4 regions of the Arthrobacter sp. UCD-GKA genome follow, and region 4 is predicted to be linked to each of the others. Evidence: riboswitches for the same ligand, from Rfam matches in the RefSeq annotation. Region 4 holds a riboswitch; each other region holds the start of a gene.
The links. Region 4 has a riboswitch for S-adenosylmethionine ahead of BLJ79_RS05415 (flavin reductase family protein). Riboswitches for the same ligand answer to the same signal wherever they lie in the genome.

Region 1: another riboswitch for S-adenosylmethionine. It lies ahead of BLJ79_RS16970 (methylenetetrahydrofolate reductase); the one in region 4 lies ahead of BLJ79_RS05415 (flavin reductase family protein).
Region 2: another riboswitch for S-adenosylmethionine. It lies ahead of BLJ79_RS10765 (acyl-CoA dehydrogenase family protein); the one in region 4 lies ahead of BLJ79_RS05415 (flavin reductase family protein).
Region 3: another riboswitch for S-adenosylmethionine. It lies ahead of BLJ79_RS10400 (ABC transporter substrate-binding protein); the one in region 4 lies ahead of BLJ79_RS05415 (flavin reductase family protein).

Annotation. Positions count from the first base shown of each region.
Region 1 is NZ_MOLR01000010.1:71,979-77,253, forward strand. Features, by position in the region: gene metE (5-methyltetrahydropteroyltriglutamate--homocysteine S-methyltransferase) at 1-1,800, opposite strand, end outside; gene BLJ79_RS16970 (methylenetetrahydrofolate reductase) at 1,855-2,781, opposite strand; SAM riboswitch class I at 2,887-3,005, opposite strand; gene BLJ79_RS16975 (helix-turn-helix transcriptional regulator) at 3,438-4,274, opposite strand; gene ilvD (dihydroxy-acid dehydratase) at 4,352-5,275, shown strand, end outside.
Region 2 is NZ_MOLR01000005.1:258,754-264,028, reverse strand. Features, by position in the region: gene BLJ79_RS10775 (helix-turn-helix transcriptional regulator) at 1-428, opposite strand, end outside; gene BLJ79_RS10770 (GNAT family N-acetyltransferase) at 725-1,522, shown strand; gene BLJ79_RS10765 (acyl-CoA dehydrogenase family protein) at 1,544-2,782, opposite strand; SAM riboswitch class I at 2,938-3,033, opposite strand; gene BLJ79_RS10760 (MFS transporter) at 3,774-4,976, shown strand; gene BLJ79_RS10755 (shikimate 5-dehydrogenase) at 5,046-5,275, opposite strand, start outside.
Region 3 is NZ_MOLR01000005.1:162,393-167,667, forward strand. Features, by position in the region: gene BLJ79_RS10385 (acyl-CoA dehydrogenase family protein) at 1-92, shown strand, start outside; gene BLJ79_RS10390 (LLM class flavin-dependent oxidoreductase) at 173-1,576, shown strand; gene BLJ79_RS10395 (DUF1345 domain-containing protein) at 1,648-2,298, opposite strand; SAM riboswitch class I at 2,808-2,902, shown strand; gene BLJ79_RS10400 (ABC transporter substrate-binding protein) at 3,008-4,666, shown strand; gene BLJ79_RS10405 (ABC transporter permease) at 4,673-5,275, shown strand, end outside.
Region 4 is NZ_MOLR01000003.1:74,973-80,247, forward strand. Features, by position in the region: gene BLJ79_RS05385 (acyltransferase family protein) at 1-503, shown strand, start outside; gene rpsF (30S ribosomal protein S6) at 686-991, shown strand; gene BLJ79_RS05395 (single-stranded DNA-binding protein) at 1,036-1,629, shown strand; gene rpsR (30S ribosomal protein S18) at 1,692-1,931, shown strand; gene rplI (50S ribosomal protein L9) at 1,947-2,402, shown strand; gene BLJ79_RS05410 (dihydrofolate reductase family protein) at 2,640-3,266, shown strand; SAM riboswitch class IV at 3,409-3,522, shown strand; gene BLJ79_RS05415 (flavin reductase family protein) at 3,591-4,100, shown strand; gene BLJ79_RS05420 (DUF1801 domain-containing protein) at 4,191-4,622, opposite strand; gene dnaB (replicative DNA helicase) at 5,138-5,275, shown strand, end outside.

The DNA of each region.
Region 1 (5,275 bases), on a different contig from region 4:
GGAGGTGGCCAGCGGCGCATCGTCGCGGATGAAGCTCCAGGCCAGGATGGTGACCGGTCCGGTGAGCATTCCCTTGAGCGGCTTGGTGGTCAGCGAGGCGGCGTAGGAGATCCACGGGACGGTGAAGGCCGCCGGGCGGGAGACATCCCCCCAGAGGATCGAGGGGCGGGTGGCCCGGGATCCGTAGGACTGCACCCAGCCGTTCTCGGTCTCGGAGAAGCCGTCGAAGTTCTCGGCGAAGTACTGGACCATGTCGTTGCGCTCGGCCTCGCCGTGCACCAGCACATCCAGGCCCAGGCGTTCCTGCAGCTCGACCACCCGGTTGATTTCCTCCTTGAGGAAGCCCTCGTATCCGGCGTCATCCAGGGTGCCGGCCTTGTGGGCGGCGCGGGCGGCGCGGACCTGGGTGGTCTGCGGGAAGGATCCGATGGTGGTGGTCGGCAGCGGCGGCAGCTCCAGGGCGGCCTCCTGGGCGGCCTTGCGGGTCTGCGCATCGGAGCGGGAGAAGTCGGCGGTGGTCAGGTTGGCCAGGCGCTCGCGCACCGCGGCGACGGTGATCCCGGCGAATCCGGCACGGTGGGCGATGGCAGACTCGGCGGCCGAGAGCTGCGCGGCGATCGCCGATTCGCCCTCGAAAATGCCCTTGGCCAGGGCGATGACCTCGGCGACCTTCTGGTTGGCGAAGGCGAGCCATTCGGGAAGGTGGGCCGGAAGGTTTGCTTCCAGGGCGACGTCGTGCGGGACGTGCTGCAGCGAGGTGGCGGTGCCCACGGCCAGGGTGCCGTCGGCCTTCTCGACCTCGGTGCGCAGCGACTTGAGGATCTCCAGCGAGGCGGAGAGGTTGTTGCGCCAGATGTTGCGCGAATCCACGATGCCGGCCACGAGCGTGGAACCGGCTAGGTCGCCGAGGAATTCGGCGGTGGGCAGCGCGCCGCGGACCACATCGGCGTGCACGGCCTCGACGCCGGCGCGGGCCAGCAGGCCCTGGGTGGTACCCGGGCGGGCGGGATCCCCGGCGGTGCCGTAGCCGAAGGTGACCAGCAGCGCCGGGCGCGCAGTGGCGATTGCCAGCTTGGTGTAGACGGATTCGGCGAGCGCGCCGGGGACCGCCAGTTCGGCGCCGCGGTCGGTGACCAGGCCCGGCTCGTCCAGCTGCACCCACGGTGCGCCGGCGGCGGACAGCTCGGCGAGGATCTTCGCGTAGGCTGCCACGACCTCATCGATACGGGCCAGCGGGTCGAAGCCCGGAGCTGCGCCGTCCTCGGCCTTGGCCAGCAGCAGGTAGCTGATGGGGCCGACCAGTGTGGGGCGGATGGTGGTGCCGTTGGCGGCGTGCGCCGTGAAGGATTCGACCAGTGCGGTGGCGTTGGCCCTGATCGGGGTGGTCTCGCCGATTTCCGGGACCAGGTAGTGGTAGTTGGTGTCGAACCACTTGGTCATTTCCTGCGGGGCGCGGGATTCGTCGCCGCGGGCCAGGACGAAGGAGGCGGCGGTGTCGATGGCGCCGTTGGCGTCGGCCAGGTCGGCAAAGCGGGTGGGCAGGGCCGAGAGGGCGAGGGTGGCGTCCAGGACCTGGTCGTAGTAGGCGAAGTCGCCGGGCAGCGAGGCATCGTCGGGCTTCAGGCCCAGTGCGGCAAGCCTGGAAAGGTTCGCCTTCTGCAGCTGCAGGGCAGCGGCGTGCAGCGTGGCCTCGTCGGTCTTTTGGGCCCAGTGGGCCTCGAGGGCCTTTTTCAGTTCGCGGTTCGGCCCGATGCGCGGGTAGCCGAGGATGGAGGCGGCGGGGAAGATTGGCTTCGACATGGTGTTTCTCCTTGGTGTTGTTGACGTTGCTGAAAGCTGGAAAGACGGTGCCGGTCAGACCGCTGCGCGGGTGGCCCAGGCGTTGGTGAGGGTGGCGCGGGTCCGTGGCAGTTCGAGCTGCTCGATCACGTCGAGGGAGCCGCGGTGGTCGTTGAAGGTGTAGAGGTGCACGCCCGGTGCCCCGTCGTCGAAGGCCCTGCGGGCCAGGTTGACGGCGGCGTCCACGCCGATGCGGTGGCGTTCGGCCTCCGAGCTTGCGGTTTCCAGGGCGTGGGCCAGGATCGGATCCGGGGCAATCCCCGTCATCGACGCCAGCCGGTTCAGGCGCCGCAGCGAGTTCAGCGGGATGACCCCGGGGATCACCGGGATGGTGACCCCGGCCCGGCGGGCGGACTCCACGAGGTGTGTGTATTCCGCGGGCTGGAAGTACACCTGGGTGATGGCGTAGTTGGCCCCGGAGCGTTCCTTGGCCAGCAGCACCTCCACGTCATGCTCGAAGGACGGGGATTCGGGGTGCCGGATGGGGTAGGCGGCAACGCCCACGCCCAGCCGCCCGCCGGCCAGTGCTGCCGAGTGCTCGGCCTCCACCTCCCGGATCAGTTCGATCAGGTATCGGGCGAAGGGGAATTCCCCGCGCCATTGATGCGGCTCGGTGGGCAGGTCCCCGCGCAGGGCCAGCACGCCCCGGACCCCGAGGGAGATGAAGTGGCGAATCAGGTTCTGCAGCGATTCGCGGCTCTCCCCCACACAGGTCAGGTGCGCCAGCGGACGCAGCCGGGTGTTTTGGATGAGGTGCTCGATCAGTTCCAGGGACGCGTTGCGGCGGGCAGGGGACCCCGAGTACGTCACCGACACATAGTCGGGATCCGTGGACTCCAATGCGGAGATGGTGTTGAAAACACCCTCGGAGGCATCGCGGTTCACCGGCGGGTACAGCTCGTAGGACAGTGACGGCGGTGCCGTCGTCGGTGCAATGCTCATTGAAATTACTCCTCGTCGACACGAGGGAGGCCTCAAGGCTCGCCACAAAAGCCCCAGGCACCCGTCACGGGTTTCCTGCGGCGATGTGAGTGAACGCTGAAAGCGGCTCCATCGCTTCTGGCCTTAGCACCCTCGCCGATCGGATTCCCCGGAAGGGGAATTCCATCGGGCGATGGTTGCTGCGGCGTCAACGAGCCAGATCTCTCAGCCGCTCTTGATGGTTGATGTATCCATCTTGGGCCTGCCGAAACCACTGATGCAAGGGCCCTGCCGGCCAGGCTGTCACGAATGGTTAAAGCACTTCACATGACCCCGCAGCGTCATTTTCGCTCGCCGTGGGGGTCACATTGTTACGGGAGGAAATTCGACTGCTTCCCTTGAATTTCAAGGATTTTTGCATCGGGCATGACGACCGGGGAATTTCCGTGAAGCTTCCGTGACGTCCCGCGGCACTGCCAGCGGGAGCAGTGCCGGGGGCCGCAGGCGATGGCAAGCGGCGGCCGGGCTACCGCATTCGGGCTATGAGGCAGCCGCCGGCGGGGTTCATTTGCCGGGCGCGGCAGGACCTCTGGATGGGCAGGAGGGGGTGCGTGCGGAACGGCTCGGGCGCCGTGGCCGGCGACCCGGTCCGCGCCTTGGTTTGGCGCGGGGCGGAGTCAGGAGGTTTCGTCCGCCAGGAGCTTGCGCATCTTCTCCCCGGTCGGGGTTCCGGGCACCGGCACGTACATCACAAGGTGCAGTTCCGGGGCGTCGGAGGGCACCAGTCGGTGCTGCTCAAAGACCAGCTCGCCGGCCGCCGGGTGCAGGAACACGCGCTGCCGGGAGGCAAAGCGCTCCACGCCGCGGTCGGCCCAGAGCTTGGCGAATTGTTCGCTGGCTTCTCCCAGTCGCTTCAGCAGTGTTGTGTGGGCGGCCGATCCCAGGCGGGCACCGGCCTCGGCACGGAACTCGGCGACAAAGTGCCGCGAGGTTTCTTCCCAGTCGGGCAGCATCTGGCGCAGGTACGGATCGGTGAAAATCAGCCAGAGCAGGTTCCGGTCCTCCGGGCCCACCGCGCCGATGCGCGTGTAGAGGCCCGCGTAGGCGCGGTTCCAGCCGGCGATGCCCCAGTCCGGGGCGACGGCGAACGCCGGGAAGTCAAAGGCGTCGAGCAGCCGTTGCAGGTGGTCCGGTGCCTGCTCGATCGCCATGACCTCGGTGGCGGGGACGGGGGTGTATCCGCCCAGGGCCAGCAGGTACGCCGTTTCGGCCGAGGTCAGGGTGAGCACGCGGGCGATGGATTCGAGCACCTGGCGGGAGGCGTTGATGTCCCGCCCCTGTTCGAGCCAGGTGTACCAAGTGACGCTGACCGCGGCGAAGGCGGCGATCTCCTCCCGGCGCAGGCCCAGCGTGCGGTTGCGCCCGATCGGCGGCAGCCCCAGTTCCGCGCGGACAAGGTTGCCGCGCCTGTCGCGCAGGAACTGCCCCAGCTCCCGCCTGCGTTCATCGTTCATTCGTCTAAATCTATCACTGCCACTACTAGTATTAGGAGCGTCTTCCGCCGCGCGGACGGTGCTGGTTGACTTGGATCATGCCTGAATTACGTTCACGAACAGTCACCCATGGCCGCAACATGGTCGGAGCACGCGCGCTGCTCCGCGCCGCCGGCGTCAAGGGCTCCGACTTCGGAAAGCCGATCATTGCCGTCGCCAACAGCTTCACCGAATTCGTCCCCGGCCACACCCACCTCCAGCCGGTGGGCCGCATCGTCTCCGACGCGATCATCGAGGCCGGCGGAATCCCGCGCGAGTTCAACACCATCGCCGTGGACGACGGGATCGCCATGGGCCACAGCGGCATGCTGTACTCGCTGCCCAGCCGCGACTTGATCGCCGACTCCGTCGAGTACATGGTCAACGCGCACTGCGCCGACGCCCTGATCTGCATCTCCAACTGCGACAAGATCACCCCGGGAATGATGATGGCCGCCATGCGCCTGAACATCCCCACCGTGTTTGTTTCCGGCGGCCCGATGGAGGGCGGCACCGCGGTGCTGGTGGACGGCACCGTGCGCAAGCGGCTGAACCTGATCTCCGCCATCGCCGACGCCGTGAACGATGCGGTCTCCGACGAGGAACTGCTGAACATCGAGGAAAACGCCTGCCCCACCTGCGGTTCCTGCTCGGGCATGTTCACCGCCAACTCGATGAACTGCCTCACCGAGGCCCTGGGCCTGTCGCTGCCGGGCAACGGCACCACGCTGGCCACGCACACCGCCCGCAAGGAGCTGTACGAGGACGCCGGCCGCGCCATCGTGGACATCACCAAGTCCCACTACTTCGACGACGACGCCTCCGTGCTGCCGCGCGCCATCGCCAACCGGGCCGCGTTCGAGAACGCCATGACCATGGACATCGCCATGGGCGGCTCCTCCAACACCATCCTGCACCTTTTGGCCACGGCCCAGGAGGCCGAGCTGGACTTCACGTTGGACGACATCGACGAGATCTCCCGC
Region 2 (5,275 bases), on a different contig from region 4:
TCCAGCTCGCCCTGCAACCCGACCAGGGATTCGAGCACGTCCATGGGCAGCCGCGAGGAAATGCGCACCTTGGGCAACCCCAGTGCCTGGTAGAGCGGGCCGCGCTGGGCACGCTCGAGTTCGATCTCCAGGGCCGCCCGCTTGGTGGGCGGCTCGGCCCCGAGCAGTTCCTCGAGCCCCACGCCGAAGACCGAAGCCAGCGACTTGAGCATGCTCAGCTTGGGTTCGCGCTTCCCGTTTTCCATCAGCGAGAGCTGGCTGGGCGCCGTCCCCACGGCCGCCGAGAGATCGTCGAGGGTCATCGCCTTGGCCTTGCGCAGGTGGCGAATTCGCCGTCCCAGGGAAATGAGGTCCAGCTCTTCGGCGTCTTCCGGGGACAGGATGCTCTTTTCCGGCGCTGCGGGCCGGTTCCATGTGGGGGTGCTCACATTTTCAGGGTACGCGAAGAAACGGGGATCTTCCCAGCATTTTTCCCGATCGGGAGGTGAAGTAAACGCCAAAAGGCAGGTTTCGGGCAATTCTTGTCGCGGGCCACCTGCCGGAACGGCGTTCCGCGAGCCACCCCCAATGCGTCCGGGTCCCGCGCGGTGGACGGGCGGTTCCGCGCTGCCGGCGGCCGCGGATTTTTGCCTCGCGGTTCCTCCGGCCGATGCCACTCCGCTGGGATGTCGGGCCACCGTACGGACCCCGGAGGGGGTTGCGGCGGCCCTTCCGCACTGACAGCATGAAACCGGTGAGCGCACTTGCGAAATACCTCGAAGCCTACGACGACCAGCTCCGTACGGACGCCGAGACACCCAGCGCGATCCGGGTCGACCTGCTGGGCCCCCTGCGACTGGTGACTTTCGCCGGCGGGCGTGGTTTCATCACCTACCGCGACCTGGGGGACCTGGACGGGCGCCGCATCGCGGCACTCGTTGGCCAGGCGCTGGACCACTTCCGCGCCGATCCCGATATCACCCGCGTCGAGTGGAAGAGCCGCGGCCACGACCGCGCCCCGGGGTTGCACGAGGCGTTGCTGGTGCACGGCTTCCTGCCCGACGAGCCCGAGTCGATCATGATCGGGGCCCTCGCGGGCCTGTGCACCGACGTCCCCATGCCCGCAGGGGTGGCGTTGCGGCGGATCAGCAGCGATGCCGATGTCCGCGCCATGAGCGCGATGGCCCAGGAAGCCTTCGGCGACCCCGCCAAGACCCGGCTTGCCGAAGCACTCATCTCGCGCCTGGCGCGCAACGACGGCATGGAGCTGTGGGTCGCCGAAACCGACGGGCGCATGGTTGGCGCCGGCCGGCTCGAGCCCGTGCCGAACACCGACTTCGCGGGCTTCTGGGGCGGTGCCACCCTCGCGGCTTACCGCGGGCGCGGCATCTACCGTGCGCTGACGGCAGCCCGGGCCCGCTCGGCACTGGCGGCGGGCAAGACGCTGGCCCACAGCGATTCGACGGAGTATTCCAGGCCCATCCTGGAACGCTCCGGCATGCTCAAGGTCTCGACAACCACGCCCTACAACTGGTCGCGCTAAGCCCGAAGACCCGCCGCCCGACTACGCCTTTTTCGACGCCCCGATGGCCCAGACCCGCGGCAGCACCGAACCGTTGACCGCGTGGTCCCCGACCAGCCTGGCCTTGTAGACCCAGGGGTTGTGGTTGCCGGCCGTGCGGGCGTTGCGCCAGTGCCGGTCCAGGTTCTTGGCGGTGCTGGTGGCCGATGCCGCCAGCGCGTCAAAGGCGTGGGTCACCGCGTTGAGCACCAGCGGGGTGAGTGCCACTTGGGCCTGCGCCGAGGCAAGTTCCGCGGCATCGTTGGCTGCCTCATCCTCCTGCTCGGTGACATCCCCGGAGTGGAGCGCGACGGCGGTTTCGTAGGCACGCTGCAGGGAAGCGGCCACGCGTTCCACCGCTCCGGAAGCGACGAAGGCCGCGGCAGACACCTCTCCGACGATTTGCAGCAACTGCGGATCCTGCCCCGCCACCTCGGCGGCCGCGTGGCTGAAGGTGCGCTTGCGCGCGGCAAGCTCCGCGGCGAACTCGCGTTCCACGGCGCGCGCCGTTCCGGCCAGCACCGCGAGCAGCACCTGCTGGTAGAACGCCGTCTGGTACTTGAACCGGGTGTCGAATTCGATGAGGTTCTCGGCGGAAACGACGGCATCGGTGAACGTGGAGGTTCCGGTGCCGGTGGTGCGCTGGCCGAATCCGTCCCAGTCGTCCGCGAGCTGCACGCCGGGCTGGTGGGCGTTGATCGCCGCGATGACCCTGGTTCCGGTGTCCGTGCGCTGGGCGTAGGTGTCGATCCAGTCGGCGTAGATCGACCCGGTCGAGTAGTACTTGGTCCCGTTGACCACGAACCCGCCGTTGCCATCCGGGGTGACCTTGGTGTTCACCTCGCCCACGGTGACGGTCCCGATCTCGGTCCAGGAGTTGCCGACCAGCTCGCCGGCGGCGAAGCGCGCCAGCCAGATGTCGCGTTCCGCGCCGGGTGCGGCAACGAGCCGGTCCTCCACGAAGGCGAAGTGCGCGCGCAGCGCCTGGGTGATGTTGGGGTCCGCCGCCGCAAGTTCGGTCAGCAGCTCGAAGAGCTCGGGCAGTGTGGCCCCTGCCCCGCCGTGGGATTCGGGCACGCGCACCGCGCCGAACCCGGCAGCGGCCAACCCCGCTACCTGTTCGCGGGGAAGAGAGTGGCTGCTGTCGCGCTCCGAGGCACCGGCGGCAATCTGTTCGAAGAGCGGTGCGAAGCGTGCCGAGAGCTCTTCTAGCCGGCTGCGGTTCAGATACGTTGTGGTCATGGCTTGGCTCCTGGTCGTGTCGGCAAATCGATCGAAGTGGTTGGGATTCCGGTGTGAGGCGCGAACCTACAGGCACCTTCGGCGTTGGGGATGGAATTCGACATGAACGCCTCCCAGCGGGCACTGCACTGCCGGCCGAAGGGGAAGTTGCGCGATCTCCATCGATCCTGGCGGAAGCACTATCCACTCATTGCTGAGTGGATTTGCTGCGGCGTCGACAAGCCAGGTCTCTCGGCCGCTCTGGATGGGTACCCCTTGATTCAAGCAGCCGACATGATCCGGCGGAACCCGTCCGTCACATGCGGACCAAACACGGACATCTGGGGTCACATGGGGCATTTCCCGCGTCCCGGGTCCTGCCCCGGCGGACATTCGCCAGGGGCAACGCGTCATCAACCGCAAGAAACCTTGATCTTTCGACACCAGCGTGGAACGGCGCCAGTCATGTGCATCGGATGCGGGTCCCCAGGGAACGTGCACTTCGACAGCCAAAAGATGTTGTCGGATTTCCTGCCCCGGGCCGGGGAAGAAAACTAGAATTGAGGTACCGACAAAGGACCCGGTGATGACGATGAAAAAGATATTCTCCCGCCCGGAAAGCGTCCAGGGCAGGACTCCACGGATGGGACCGGCATCCCTGCATGGTTCGGCGTCAAGCCCCGGCCTTCCGAATCTCGCCGGTGCCCAGATCCCCGGCCCTGGCACCAAGCATCTGCTTTACGGCGAGGACGGACGGCTGTCCGACGAGGCCGCGGGCCCTTGGGAGCTCGAGGGACATTTGGGCTCCCGCGGCGGGGTTCGCCGTTTTCTGGGCCGGTTGTTCGGACGCTGAGAGCGCGGCCAGGAATCCGGTCTACAGAATCCCTGTCGTATTCGATCAACCCAAGCGCAGGAATCCACCTTCATGGTTTCCTGCGCTTGGTGTTTTCCTCGACTCGTCACGAAGTCATCCCCTGCTTCACCCGTCTGGTTACATATAGCAAGGGAACGAGTGGGGAAGGTGGCGAGCGCCTACGTGGCCAAGGAATCCGCTGTCGAGGCCGGGACGATACCCGACCCGGTGCTCAGGTCCATCGGCTTCCTGGCATTTTTTGACCGCTTCGCCACCCCGCCGATGCTCGTCGCCCTGGCCACGGTCACCGAACTCACCCTGGCCCAGGCAGTCCAGCTGGTTGCCGCCTATTCGCTGTTCTACGCGCTTGGACAACCGCTCTGGGGCTTGCTCAGCGACCGATTCGGCCGGTTGGCGGTGCTGCGGCTGGCGCTGGCCGGGGCCGCGGTCGGAGCCGTCACGAGCACCTTGTTCATGGCATACCTGCCGTTGCTCGTGGTCCGTTCAATCACCGGTTTCATGTTCGGCGCGCTCTATCCGACCCTGCTGACGCTGCTGGGCGACACCCGGAAGGGGACGGACCGCGCACGGGGACTCTCGGACCTGCAGATCTATTCCTCACTCGGGGCAACCTTGGCCACCTTGGGTGCCGGAGCCGTTGCAACCTTTGTGGATTGGCGGTTGGTCTTCGGGCTTCCCGCCCTCGGGGCCGCGGCAATACTGGTGGCGCTGGCAAGGGTGGAAGCTCCTCCGGCGGTGCGAGGCCGGTTCCGGCTGCGGCGAGCCTTCACTCCCGCCGCGGTTGGCCTCTATGCCATTGCCCTGCTGGAAGGCACAGTGTTGCTCGGCGCCCTGACCTACATCGTGCCGGCGCTGCAGCACGCCGGCGTGGGCATCGGGTTGGCCGGGCTGTTGGCCACCGGCTATGCAGTCGGCGTCATTCTCGGGGCACGCGCGATGAAGGTCCTGGTGCATCGCTTCTCCCGGACCCGGCTGATCCTTGCCGGCGGCGCGGTGTTGGCGCTGGCCTGCGGGATCTCCATGCTCTGGCCGGTCCCGGCGGTGGTCACCGTGACGGCGACCCTGATAGGCGTGGCCAACGCGGTCATGCACTCGTCCATGCAGGGCTGGGCCACGGACGTGGCACCGCAGGCCCGCGCGACGACGGTATCGCTGTTCGCCGCATCGCTGTTCCTGGGCGGCTCGCTAGGAAACTTTGCCACGGCAACACTGGCCGAGGCAGGTTCCTATGCCGCTATCTTCGGATTCGGCCTGCTGGCCAGCGTGGTGCTGACAATCGCCGCGACGATCGGCCATGCCGCATGGACCCGCCGACACGCGAATCGCACAACCCCGGGATAACCACCGCGGGGATTTCCGGGGTTTCGCCCAGTGCCCGTTACCGAGGTTCCCTGCCCGCAAGCTCCGGCGTCAGGCGCGAGGTGTCGGCGCCAGCATGAATTCGCGTGCCGCTCGGATCTGTTCCGCGGTGGGCCGGATGCCCGTGTAGAGCACGAATTGCTCCACGGCCTGCAATGTTGAAACATCGACGCCTGTCACGACCGGCTTTCCCGCAGTGCGTGCCGCGCAAATCAACTGCGTTTCCGTCGGGACGGCAACCACGTCAAACACCGCCTGCGCGGTGGCCACTTGCTCCGGCG
Region 3 (5,275 bases), on a different contig from region 4:
TCATCGGCGACTACGAGGTCAACGGCACGGCGCCCCAGCAGCTGAACGCCATTGGCGACGTGGGTGCCGCCCAGGCAACCGGCGTCCCCTAAGGCGCCAGCACCCCCAATCCAACGACTTGGTCCGTGCACTACCGGATCCGCCACCACCCAACACCTCGCGAAGGACAAACATGAGCACGACGCCCGCCCCCCGCCAGATCCGCTTCAACGCCTTCGACATGAACTGCGTCGGACACCAGTCCCCGGGATTGTGGAAGCACCCCAAGGACCAGTCCGCCAGCTACAAGGACCTGTCCTACTGGACCGACCTGGCCAAGACCCTGGAAAAGGGCAAGTTCGACGGCATCTTCATCGCCGATGTGCTGGGCACCTACGACGTCTTCGGCGGCTCGAACGAGGTGCCGCTGCGCACCGGCGCCCAGGTCCCGGTCAACGACCCGCTCATGCTTGTCTCCGCGATGGCCGCCGTGACCGAGAACCTCGGCTTCGGCGTCACCGCCAGCACCTCCTACGAACACCCGTATCCTTTCTCCCGCCGCCTGGCGACCCTGGACCACCTGACCAAGGGCCGCATCGGTTGGAACGTGGTGACCGGCTACCTGCCCTCCGCCGCCCGGAACATGGGCCAGGCAGACCAGCTTGAGCACGACGAGCGCTACAACCACGCCGACGAATACCTCGAGGTCGTGTACAAGCTGCTCGAGGGTTCCTGGGAAGAAGACGCAGTGGTTCGCGACGCCGAGCGCGGCGTCTTCACCGACCCGTCCAAGGTCCACGACATCAACCACGAGGGCAAGTACTTCAAGGTTCCGGGCATCGCCATCACCGAGCCCAGCCCGCAGCGCACCCCGGTGATCTTCCAGGCCGGAACCTCCTCGCGCGGCATGAAGTTCGCCGCGGCAAATGCCGAGGCAGTCTTCGTCACCTGCCCCACCAAGGACATGCTCAAGGCCACGGTCACCAAGATCCGCGACGCCGCCGAGGCGGCCGGCCGTGGACGCCACGACGTGCGCATCTACACCATGCAGACCATCATCACGGACGTGGATTCCGCCGCCGCGCAAGCCAAGTTCGAGGACTACAAGTCCTACGCCGACATCGACGGCGCCCTTGCACTGATCTCCGGGTGGATGGGCGTCGACCTGTCCACCTACGGCCCGGACGACGTCATCGGCGACAACGTGAAGTCCAACGCCATCCAGTCCTCCGTGGCGATGTTCCAGCAGGCCAGCGGGGATTCGGGCAAGCCGTGGACGATCCGCCAGCTTGCCGAGTGGGTGGGCGTTGGCGGCTTCGGACCGATCACCGTCGGCTCGCCGACCGAGGTTGCCGACAAGCTCATCGAGTGGGTCGAGGACACCGACGTGGACGGGTTCAACCTGGCCTACGCCATCACCCCGGGGACCTTCGAGGACATCGTGGAGTTCATCGTTCCCGAGCTGCAGGCCCGAGGCGCCTACCCGACCGAATACGTCGAGGGCACGCTGCGCAACAAGCTCTTCGGCAAGGGCGACCGCGTGCAGGACTCGCACCGCGCGGCAAACTACCGGTTCTCGAACGCCGAGGTCAAGTAGGCAATAGCAAGGGATTGCCCCTGCCGGTTGGGGAGGCGGCGCACCTATGGTGTGTCGCCTCCCCACGTCATTTAAGCCGCCAGGCTGACCACCAGGTTGATGGTGGTGGCCAGGATGCCGGTGCCAAAAAGGAAAGCCAGCAGGCTGTGGCGCAAGACTGCCGAGCGCATTTCGCGCGTGGTGATGCTGGTGTCCGAGACCTGGTAGGTCATGCCCACGCTGAATGCCATGTAGGCGACGTCCGTGTATTGCGGGCGCTCGTCCTGGTTGAATTCGATGCCGCCGGGTGTGCCGCCGTAATAGATCATGGCGTAGTGCAGCGTGTAGAGCGTATGGACCATCAACCACGACATCGCGGTGCAGGTCAGTGCCAACAGCGCCAACGGCAACCTGGCGCCTACCGCAAGGTCCCTGCTGCCGGCCATCACCATCACGACCGCGGCCAGGGAACCGATGGCCGCGAAGAGGATCAGCAGGTCCGTGGTCTGGAAACCCGGGTCTTCCTCCTGTGCGTGGGCCGCGGTGCGGGCATGGTCCATGGGGGCAATGGTGATCCACACCCAGGCGTTATAAATCAGCGCGGCGACTGTCCAGCCAACAGCCGGAGCATAAACCCAGGCTCCCAGGAGGCCGGTCAGTGCCGTGGCGGCGACCCCGCCGGCGAGCATGCCCAGAACGCGCAACCTGCGATGCCTGGCGCGCTGCGACAACGTGCTTTTCATGAACCGATCCAACCATGTTCGGGGCGCACTGGCATACGTTGGGCCGCTGCTCGTAAGCGGTGGCCAAGCATGGGACTTTACGATTACGGGGGGCCTAAGCGTAAAGTCCTGGGCAAACGCCGGAAAACCTTGCGATCAGGCGGGGTCGCTCATCTTGCGGCCTTGAGGTGCCAGAACGGATCCTTCGGTGTTCCCCGTGGCCGTGGACGCAAAGCCTGGGGACGCCGGGGACTGCCAGACTCGGCCGTTGTGCTCGGCAATGCGTCTTGCCGGACGCTGAAGTGCCGCCGAGTCCAGCGCGTCATTATCAATATGACGCGATGATGACGCAAGCAGCCGAAAATCGAAGCTTCACAATCGGTCTTGTGACACTGCGTGAAGCGATTTATCCTCAAACTCGACCCATTGCGTCGGTTTGTTTCACCGCGGGGTCCATCTCCTTGGTCATATCGAAGATCCTGCAACACACTTGAAGTGTTCGAAGCCGGCAACCAGCCGCTTGCGGGCACACACCATCCAGAGCGACTGAGAGACCTGGCTCGTTGACGTCGCAGCAACCACTCCCGTCACGGGGAGCCGGTGCTACCGCCAGGACCGATGGAGATAGCCAAACTCTGCGCGGTCCACCGAATACCGTCATGCCACACGCGGTATCCGATGGACCAGCCATGTCGCGGCGTTCCTCGGGTGAACCGAGAGGGAAATACTCATGGGCAACACCAACCCACCGGCCAAGCGACGTATTCGCGCCAGCCTCAGCGTCAAGATCCTTACGGTCCTTTCCGTCGCCACCCTTGCACTGAGCGCGTGCGGGGCCGGAGCCCAGACAACGGGCAACGCGGCCGGCCCGGTCAGCACCAAGCCGGTCCAAGGAGGAACCTTCGTCTATGCGGAGGTCACCCCGATCAACAACTGGCAGACCCAGGCCGCACGCTTCTACGAGAAGTCCAACGTCCTCAACAGCGTGCTGGACCGCCTGACCTATTTCGACACGGAATCGGGAAAGCTCGTGGGCTGGATCGCCTCCGACTTCGAGGCAAACAAGGACCAGACGGAAATCACCTTCACCATCCGGGACGGCGTGACGTTCTCCGACGGAACTCCGCTCGATGCCAAGGCCGTGAAGGAAAACCTCGACGCGCTCGGGTTGGGAATCAAGGACGCGCAGGTCGCACCGAACGTCGACTTCTCCTCCTACAAGTCCTCCGAAGTGGTGGGCAAGAACCAGGTCAAGGTCACGCTCAAGGCAGCGGACGCCAACTTCCTGCGGGCCACTTCCTCGGTCACCGCGGGCCTGGTTTCCCCGGCAACGCTGAAGCTGGACAACGCCGGACAGTCGGCGATCGCCAAGATCGTCGGATCCGGCCCGTTCGTCTTTGAATCCGAGAAGACCGACGAGGAAGTCACCTTCGCCAAGCGCGCCGACTACAAGTGGGCGCCGGAAACGGCCCCCAACCAGGGTGCCGCATACCTGGACAAGCTCGTGGTGAAGTACCTGCCCGAGGTCGCCCACCGGGCCGGCGCCGTGCAAACCGGCCAGGTCGACCTGGTGCGCGGACTCCAGCCCGTGGACGAGCAGGCGCTCAAGAGCAGCGGCGACCAGGTCCTTCCGGCCCAGGGCGTCGACCTGACAACCAACATGGCAGCGGTGCGCATCAGCAGCGGCAAGCTCGCCGATGCCAAGGTGCGCCAAGCGCTCCAGGTCGGAATCGACCGCCAGTCCATCAAGGACACCGTGCTTTCCGACAGCTACGTCATCGCCGACTCGGTCCTGAACCACGCGGCACCCGGATTCATCGACCTGTCCGCGGACCTGGCCTACAACCCGGAAAAGTCCGAGGCCCTGCTCGACGAGGCAGGCTGGGTCGTGGGAGCCGACGGTTTCCGCGAGAAGGACGGCAAGAAGCTGGAACTCACCATCACCAGCTCGAACAACTCCGTCGTCATCAAGCCTGCCTTCGAATTGATCGAGCAGCAGTGGCGCGAAATCGGCGTCAAGCTCATCAACCGCGCCGCCGACAACACATTCTTGGCCACGGCCATGATCGATAAGAACATCGAGTTCTTCGGAACCCGCCAGTTTGCCTACGGCGGACTGGGCCCGGTCTTCGGGCCGGCCAACAACACCCAGACGCTGAACGCCGACACCGAGCTCAACGCACTCTTCGCCAAGGAACGTGCCGCCACCAGCGAATCGGAGCACAAGGAACTGGTCGCCGAGGAACAGCGCCAGCTGGTCACCGAAAAGGCCCTGTCCCTCGTCCTGTGGGACGAAGTCCAGGTCTACGGCGGCAACTCCGACGCACACGTCGAATTCACCTCCGGCACCGCCCCGATCTTCCAGGGCGCCTGGAAGACCGGAAAGTAGCCAACCATGGCCGCATACATCGCGCGACGCATCGGACAAGCCTTGCTCGTCATTTGGCTTGCCTACACCTTGGTCTTCCTGGCCGTGCAGCTGCTGCCCAATGACCCGGTAACGATTTTCCTTTCAGCCGATGCTGCGGCCGACCCGGCAACCATTGCCGCCATGAAGGCGCAGTACGGCTACGACCAGCCGTTGATCGTGCAGTACTTCAGCCAACTGGTCGGCCTCTTCACCGGGGACTTCGGATACTCGCTGGCCTCGGGCCAGCCGGTCGGCGAACGCATCGGCGCCGTCGTCGGCTCGACGCTGGTGCTGGCCTCCAGCGCCTTCGTCACCGCGGTCATCTTCGCGGTGGCGCTGGTCGCGGCGGCCACATTGGCACGCAACACGTGGCTGAAGCGGGTGGTGCTCAACCTGCCGCCGCTCTTCGCTGCGGTCCCGGTGTTCTGGCTGGGCCTGGTGCTGTTGCAGGTGCTGTCCATCAAGTTGGGAATCATGTCGCTGTTCCCGGACGGGTCCTTCGCCTCGATCGCCGTTCCGGTGCTCGTGCTGGCCATCCACGTCTCCGCCCCGATCGCCCAGGTGCTGCTCAAGAGCGTGGACAACGTG
Region 4 (5,275 bases):
GCAGCATCTCCTGCAGCGGGGCAAACCAGGACACGCTGGAGCGCATCCTGGCACGCGGGGACGTGGACGCGGTGGTGACCAGCCACTGGGCCGGGTCCACGTTCGAAAGCGGTGCGGCCGAGGGCTTCGCCGACTACTGGGGGCAGCTCGAGGACGCCGGCATCAAGGTCTACCCGATCATCGACACCCCGCGCCCCGGGACCAGGACCTACGCGCGGGACTGCGTGGCGGAACACCCCACGGACCTGGTGTCCTGCGGGGCCCCGGAGACCAAGGCCTTCGAGGCCAACGACACCACCCGTGCCGCTGCAGCACGCGAACCACGCGTCGACGTGCTGGATTTCTCCGACCAGTTCTGCGCGGACGGATTCTGCCCGGCGGTGATCGGCAACGTGCTGGTGTATCGGGACAAGCACCATGTCTCGGACACCTACATCCGCACCCTTGCCCCGGTCTTTGACGCCCGACTGGGCGCGTTGCTGCGTGTTGATGGATTGGGCTGAGGGCCCGCGCGAAGGGCGTGATGCACCGCACCGGACACGGTCGGGAGAATCCCTGGTTTTCCGCTAGAATGGTTGAGGCTGTTTCTGCCGCGCCCGGCAATCGGGTTGCGGCGACAGCAAATGCAAAGAACCTCCTGTTGCGGAAATGCCGTGACCGTTTAGCCCAAAGGAGGTGGGTTCACATGCGTGCTTATGAATTGATGGTGCTGATCGACCCCGAGGTCGACGAGCGAACCGTTGAACCAACCCTCGGTAAGTTCCTGGACGTTGTCCGTAACGATGGTGGAACCATCGAGAACGTTGACATCTGGGGCCGTCGCCGCCTGGCCTACGACATTCAGAAGAAGAATGAGGCCATTTACGCGGTAGTTAACTTCACCGCCACCCCCGCTACTTCCGCAGAGCTTGACCGCCAGCTGGGCCTCAATGAGACCATCATGCGCACCAAGATCACCCGCCCGGAAGAGGCAAAGGTCGTTGCAGAGTAATTCTGCTCTTCGATCTTCGTAGAACAACACTTTAGGAGGCTCCAATGGCAGGCGAGACAGTCATTACGGTTATTGGTAATTTGACCGCTGACCCGGAACTGCGTTTCACCCCGTCAGGATCGGCCGTGGCGAACTTCACCATTGCATCGACCCCGCGAACCTTCGACCGCCAGACCAATGAATGGAAGGACGGCGACACGCTGTTCCTCCGTGCGTCGGTGTGGCGTGAGGCTGCCGAAAACGTCGCTGAGACGTTGACCAAGGGCATGCGCGTCATCGCCCAGGGCCGCCTCAAGTCGCGTTCCTACGAAACCAAGGAAGGCGAAAAGCGTAACGTCACCGAGCTCGAGGTCGATGAAATCGGCCCGTCGCTGCGTTACGCCTCCGCAAAGGTCACCCGTACCCAGCGCTCCGGCGGTGGCGGTGGTGGCTTTGGTGGTCAACAGCAGAACGCCGGCGCTAACGCCGGTGGATTCGGCGGCGGCAACCAAGGCGGCGGCGGTGGATTCGGCGGCGGCAACGCAGGCGGAAACACCGGTGGCGGCTGGAATGCACCCGCGGCCGATCCATGGGGAGCTCCTGCCGGAGGAAACAACGGCGGATGGGGCAACCCGGGTTCCGACGAACCACCTTTCTAAACAAATTTATTCACCATCCCGCAGAAAATTCTGCGGGCTCCACCTGATAAAGGAGCTCCACGATGGCTAAGGCTGAACTCCGTAAGCCCAAACCAAAGTCCAACCCCTTGAAGGCCGCTGACATCACTGTCATCGACTACAAGGACGTAGCATTGCTGCGCAAGTTCATTTCGGATCGCGGAAAGATCCGTGCCCGTCGCGTTACCGGCGTTTCCGTACAGGAACAGCGCAAGATCGCACAGGCCATCAAGAACGCGCGCGAAGTGGCATTGCTGCCTTACTCCGGCGCTGGCCGCGGCTAAGGAAGGTATACCAACATGGCAAAGCTCATTCTGACCCACGAAGTTACCGGCCTTGGTGCCGCAGGCGACGTCGTCGAGGTGAAGACCGGTTACGCACGTAACTACCTTCTCCCGCGCGCCTTCGCCATCACCTGGAGCAAGGGCGGTGAGAAGCAGGTTGAGTCGATCAAGGCCGCCCGTGCTGCTCGCGCCGTTGCTTCCCTGGAAGAAGCACAGGCACTTGCCGCTTCGATCTCGGCCAAGCCGGTCAAGCTGACCGTCAAGGCCGGCGCTACCGGTCGCCTCTTCGGCACCGTGAAGACCGAGGACATTGCCAAGGCTGTTGCAGCCGCTGGCTTGGGCTCGATCGACAAGCGCAACATCGAGATCAACGATCACATCAAGTCGACGGGTAACTACTCGGCGACCGTGCGTCTGCACACCGATGTCTCCGCGACCGTTGCACTGCAGGTTGTTGCCGCCAAGAAGTAATTTCTTGCGCATCCGCCGTCTTGGCTGACGGCAAACCACTGTGGACCCCGCCGTTGGCGGGGTCCACAGTGCTTTAAGGTCAGCCCCGGGCCCCAGTCCCCGCGGACCGGGCTGGCCGGGGTCTGGCGCATGGCCCCGGCGTCCCGTAGCTTTGCGGCAGGAAACCGCTGCCGACCGGTTCCGCAGTCCGACCCGGGCCACGGACCCTGCAGGCCGCTCCAACAGGAAGGCACGAGCATGAAACTGACACTGACCGAATTCGTGAGCTTGGACGGGGTCTGCCAGGGCCCCGGGGCTCCCGACGAAGACACCACCGACGGATTCACGCAGGGCGGATGGTTCGTCCCGCACATGGATGCGGGGTTCGTCGACCAGGCCGCGCAATGGCTGGCGCAGGCCGACGGGCTGCTGCTGGGCCGCCGCACCTACGAGGCCTTCGCACGGGACTGGCCGCAAATCACCGACCCGGACGACCCTTTCACCGCCCTGATGAATTCGCTGCCCAAGTACGTCGCTTCGCAGACGCTGGCCGAGGGAACCTGGAACCCGACGACGGTCCTCTCCGGCGACGTTGCCGCCCGGGTTGCGGAGCTCAAGGCACGGCCCGGCAGGGAACTGCAGATCCACGGCAGTGGCAGGCTCGCGGGATCGCTGCTCGCCGCGGGGCTGATCGACGAACTCCGGCTCGTGGTGGCTCCCGTCGTCCTGGGGCACGGCCGGAGGCTCTTCCCCGACGGCGGAGCGCCGGCGGGACTGCGGTTGGCCGACAGCAAGGCGACGGGAGGCGGTCTGGCCATCCTGGTCTATGAGAACTCCGGAATCCCGGACTATGCGACCTACACGGGTGCCTCGGACGTGGGCTGAACGGCCACCTGCCCCCAAGATCGCCCTCGGATGTCCGCATCGCGCCAGATGATCGCAGGATCTTCGATTCTTACGCTTCATGACCTCGTGTGTCGAAACAAACTTTGACGGAGTCGCAATATTTCTCCTAACGTTAGTGGTGAATCAAGAGCGTCAACGTTCAAGCCCTGGCTTGTTGGCCGGCAACCCTCTCACGGTGGTGGGGTGCTCCAGGTGATGATTCGGCCTACCGGAACCCCGGGGGCAAGTACCGCACACCTCGCTGTTCCATGCGTGCATTTCACGCAGCAGCGAAGGTGGGCCGAAGCCGAAGGATTGAGCACCATGACACTCACCTCTGACCTCACACCAGATACCCTGCGCAACGTCTTTGCCCAGCATCCATCCGGCATTGCCGCACTCTGCGCCATCGTCGACGGGCAGCCGCAGGGAATCGTGGCCTCGTCGTTCACGGTCGGCGTATCCATGGATCCGCCGCTGGTGATGTTCGCGGTCCAGAACACTTCGAAGACCTGGCCGCTGGTGCGCACCAGCGGGCGCATCGGCGTTTCGGTGCTCAGTGAAAAGAACGAGGGCGTCTGCCGACAGATCGCCTCCAAGTCCGGGGACCGCTTTGCCGGGCTTCGCCTGGATTCGACCGACGAGGGCGCACTGTTCCTGCATGACGCCACCCTGTGGCTCGACTGCTCGATCGAGCAGGAGATCCCGGCCGGCGATCATCACGTGGTGCTCCTGCGCGTGCACGGCCACCAGACGCACGACGAGACCAATCCTCCGTTGGTGTTCCACGGTTCGGCCTTCCGCCGCCTGGAGGCCCAGCAGCTGGTCTCCTGAAGGCCACCGAAACGCGAGGGCTCCCCGCCCGCCACCCCGAACCCATGATTCGGAGCGGTAGGCGGGGAGCCTTCTTCGTTGATGCGGTGTTCAGCCCTGCGGCTGGACATGGACCACGTCCATCATGTGCCGGTACCCGTCGCGGGCCAGCCGGGCCAGGACCTCGACATCGACATCGGCAAGCTTGTTTACGTACAGGCAGCCCGCTCCTCGCTTGTGCTTGCCGAGCTGAGCCAGGAGAGCCGGTGCCGTCGGTGCGTTGGTCAGCCCGTAGAGGGCCAAATTGGAGGAACGCGGTGAAAAGCCGATGGCGGCCGCATCTCCCTCTCGGCCGGACTCGTATTTGTAGTGATAGGTGCCGAAACCGACGATCGTCGGTCCCCACATGGTGGCGGTCCGGCCGCTGGCCTCTTCCATCATCTCCAGCAGGAGCTCGGCGTCAGCGCGCCGCGTCGGGTGTGGCACCGCCGCAATGAACTCGTGGGGATCAATGAGTGTCGGTGCGGTCTTGTTGGCGGCCATGCGGCCCAGTATGTCAGGGCTTGGTGATGTGCATCAATGCCCGTAATCCCCAGATCCGTGGCGAGCTCCGGCGTGTCTGTGGATAGCTTGTGGGTAACTCTGGAAACGGGGGTGGATTAACCGCGGAATCTCGGGGTTTTTGTATGTATAACCCACTTTTACGCCTGTGGAGGATGTGGATAACTAGTTTGTATCCACAGGTGTGGAATTGCATAAGCCCTAGTCAGAAGCCTGTAGTAATCAAATATCTTGTGTAATCCACAACGTTCTCCCCAGACTGTGCACACAACACGCCGCGAGGTTCACAGGTTATCCACACGCCTTGTGGATAACCGTGTTGGGTTTGGGGGAAAACAGGTCTATGGTGACAGTGTTCCCCACCTATTTCCACAGGTTCGTGGTGCCTTGCGGCACGTGTGAGCTTGGACCTAACGAATCGTCCGTGCTCCTTGAGACACTGGAAAGGTAATGAAGCGGAAAACCTGGGAACCCGCGCAGCTTGAAGGGAAAAGCCCGTGTCGCTAGCCAGCACCGAAACCAGCTCCGATTCACAAGGGTCGGACTATGGACGCACTCCACCACAGGACCTTGTAGCAGAGCAAAGCGTCTTGGGTGGCATGATGCTTTCCAAGGACGCCATCGCTGACTGCGTC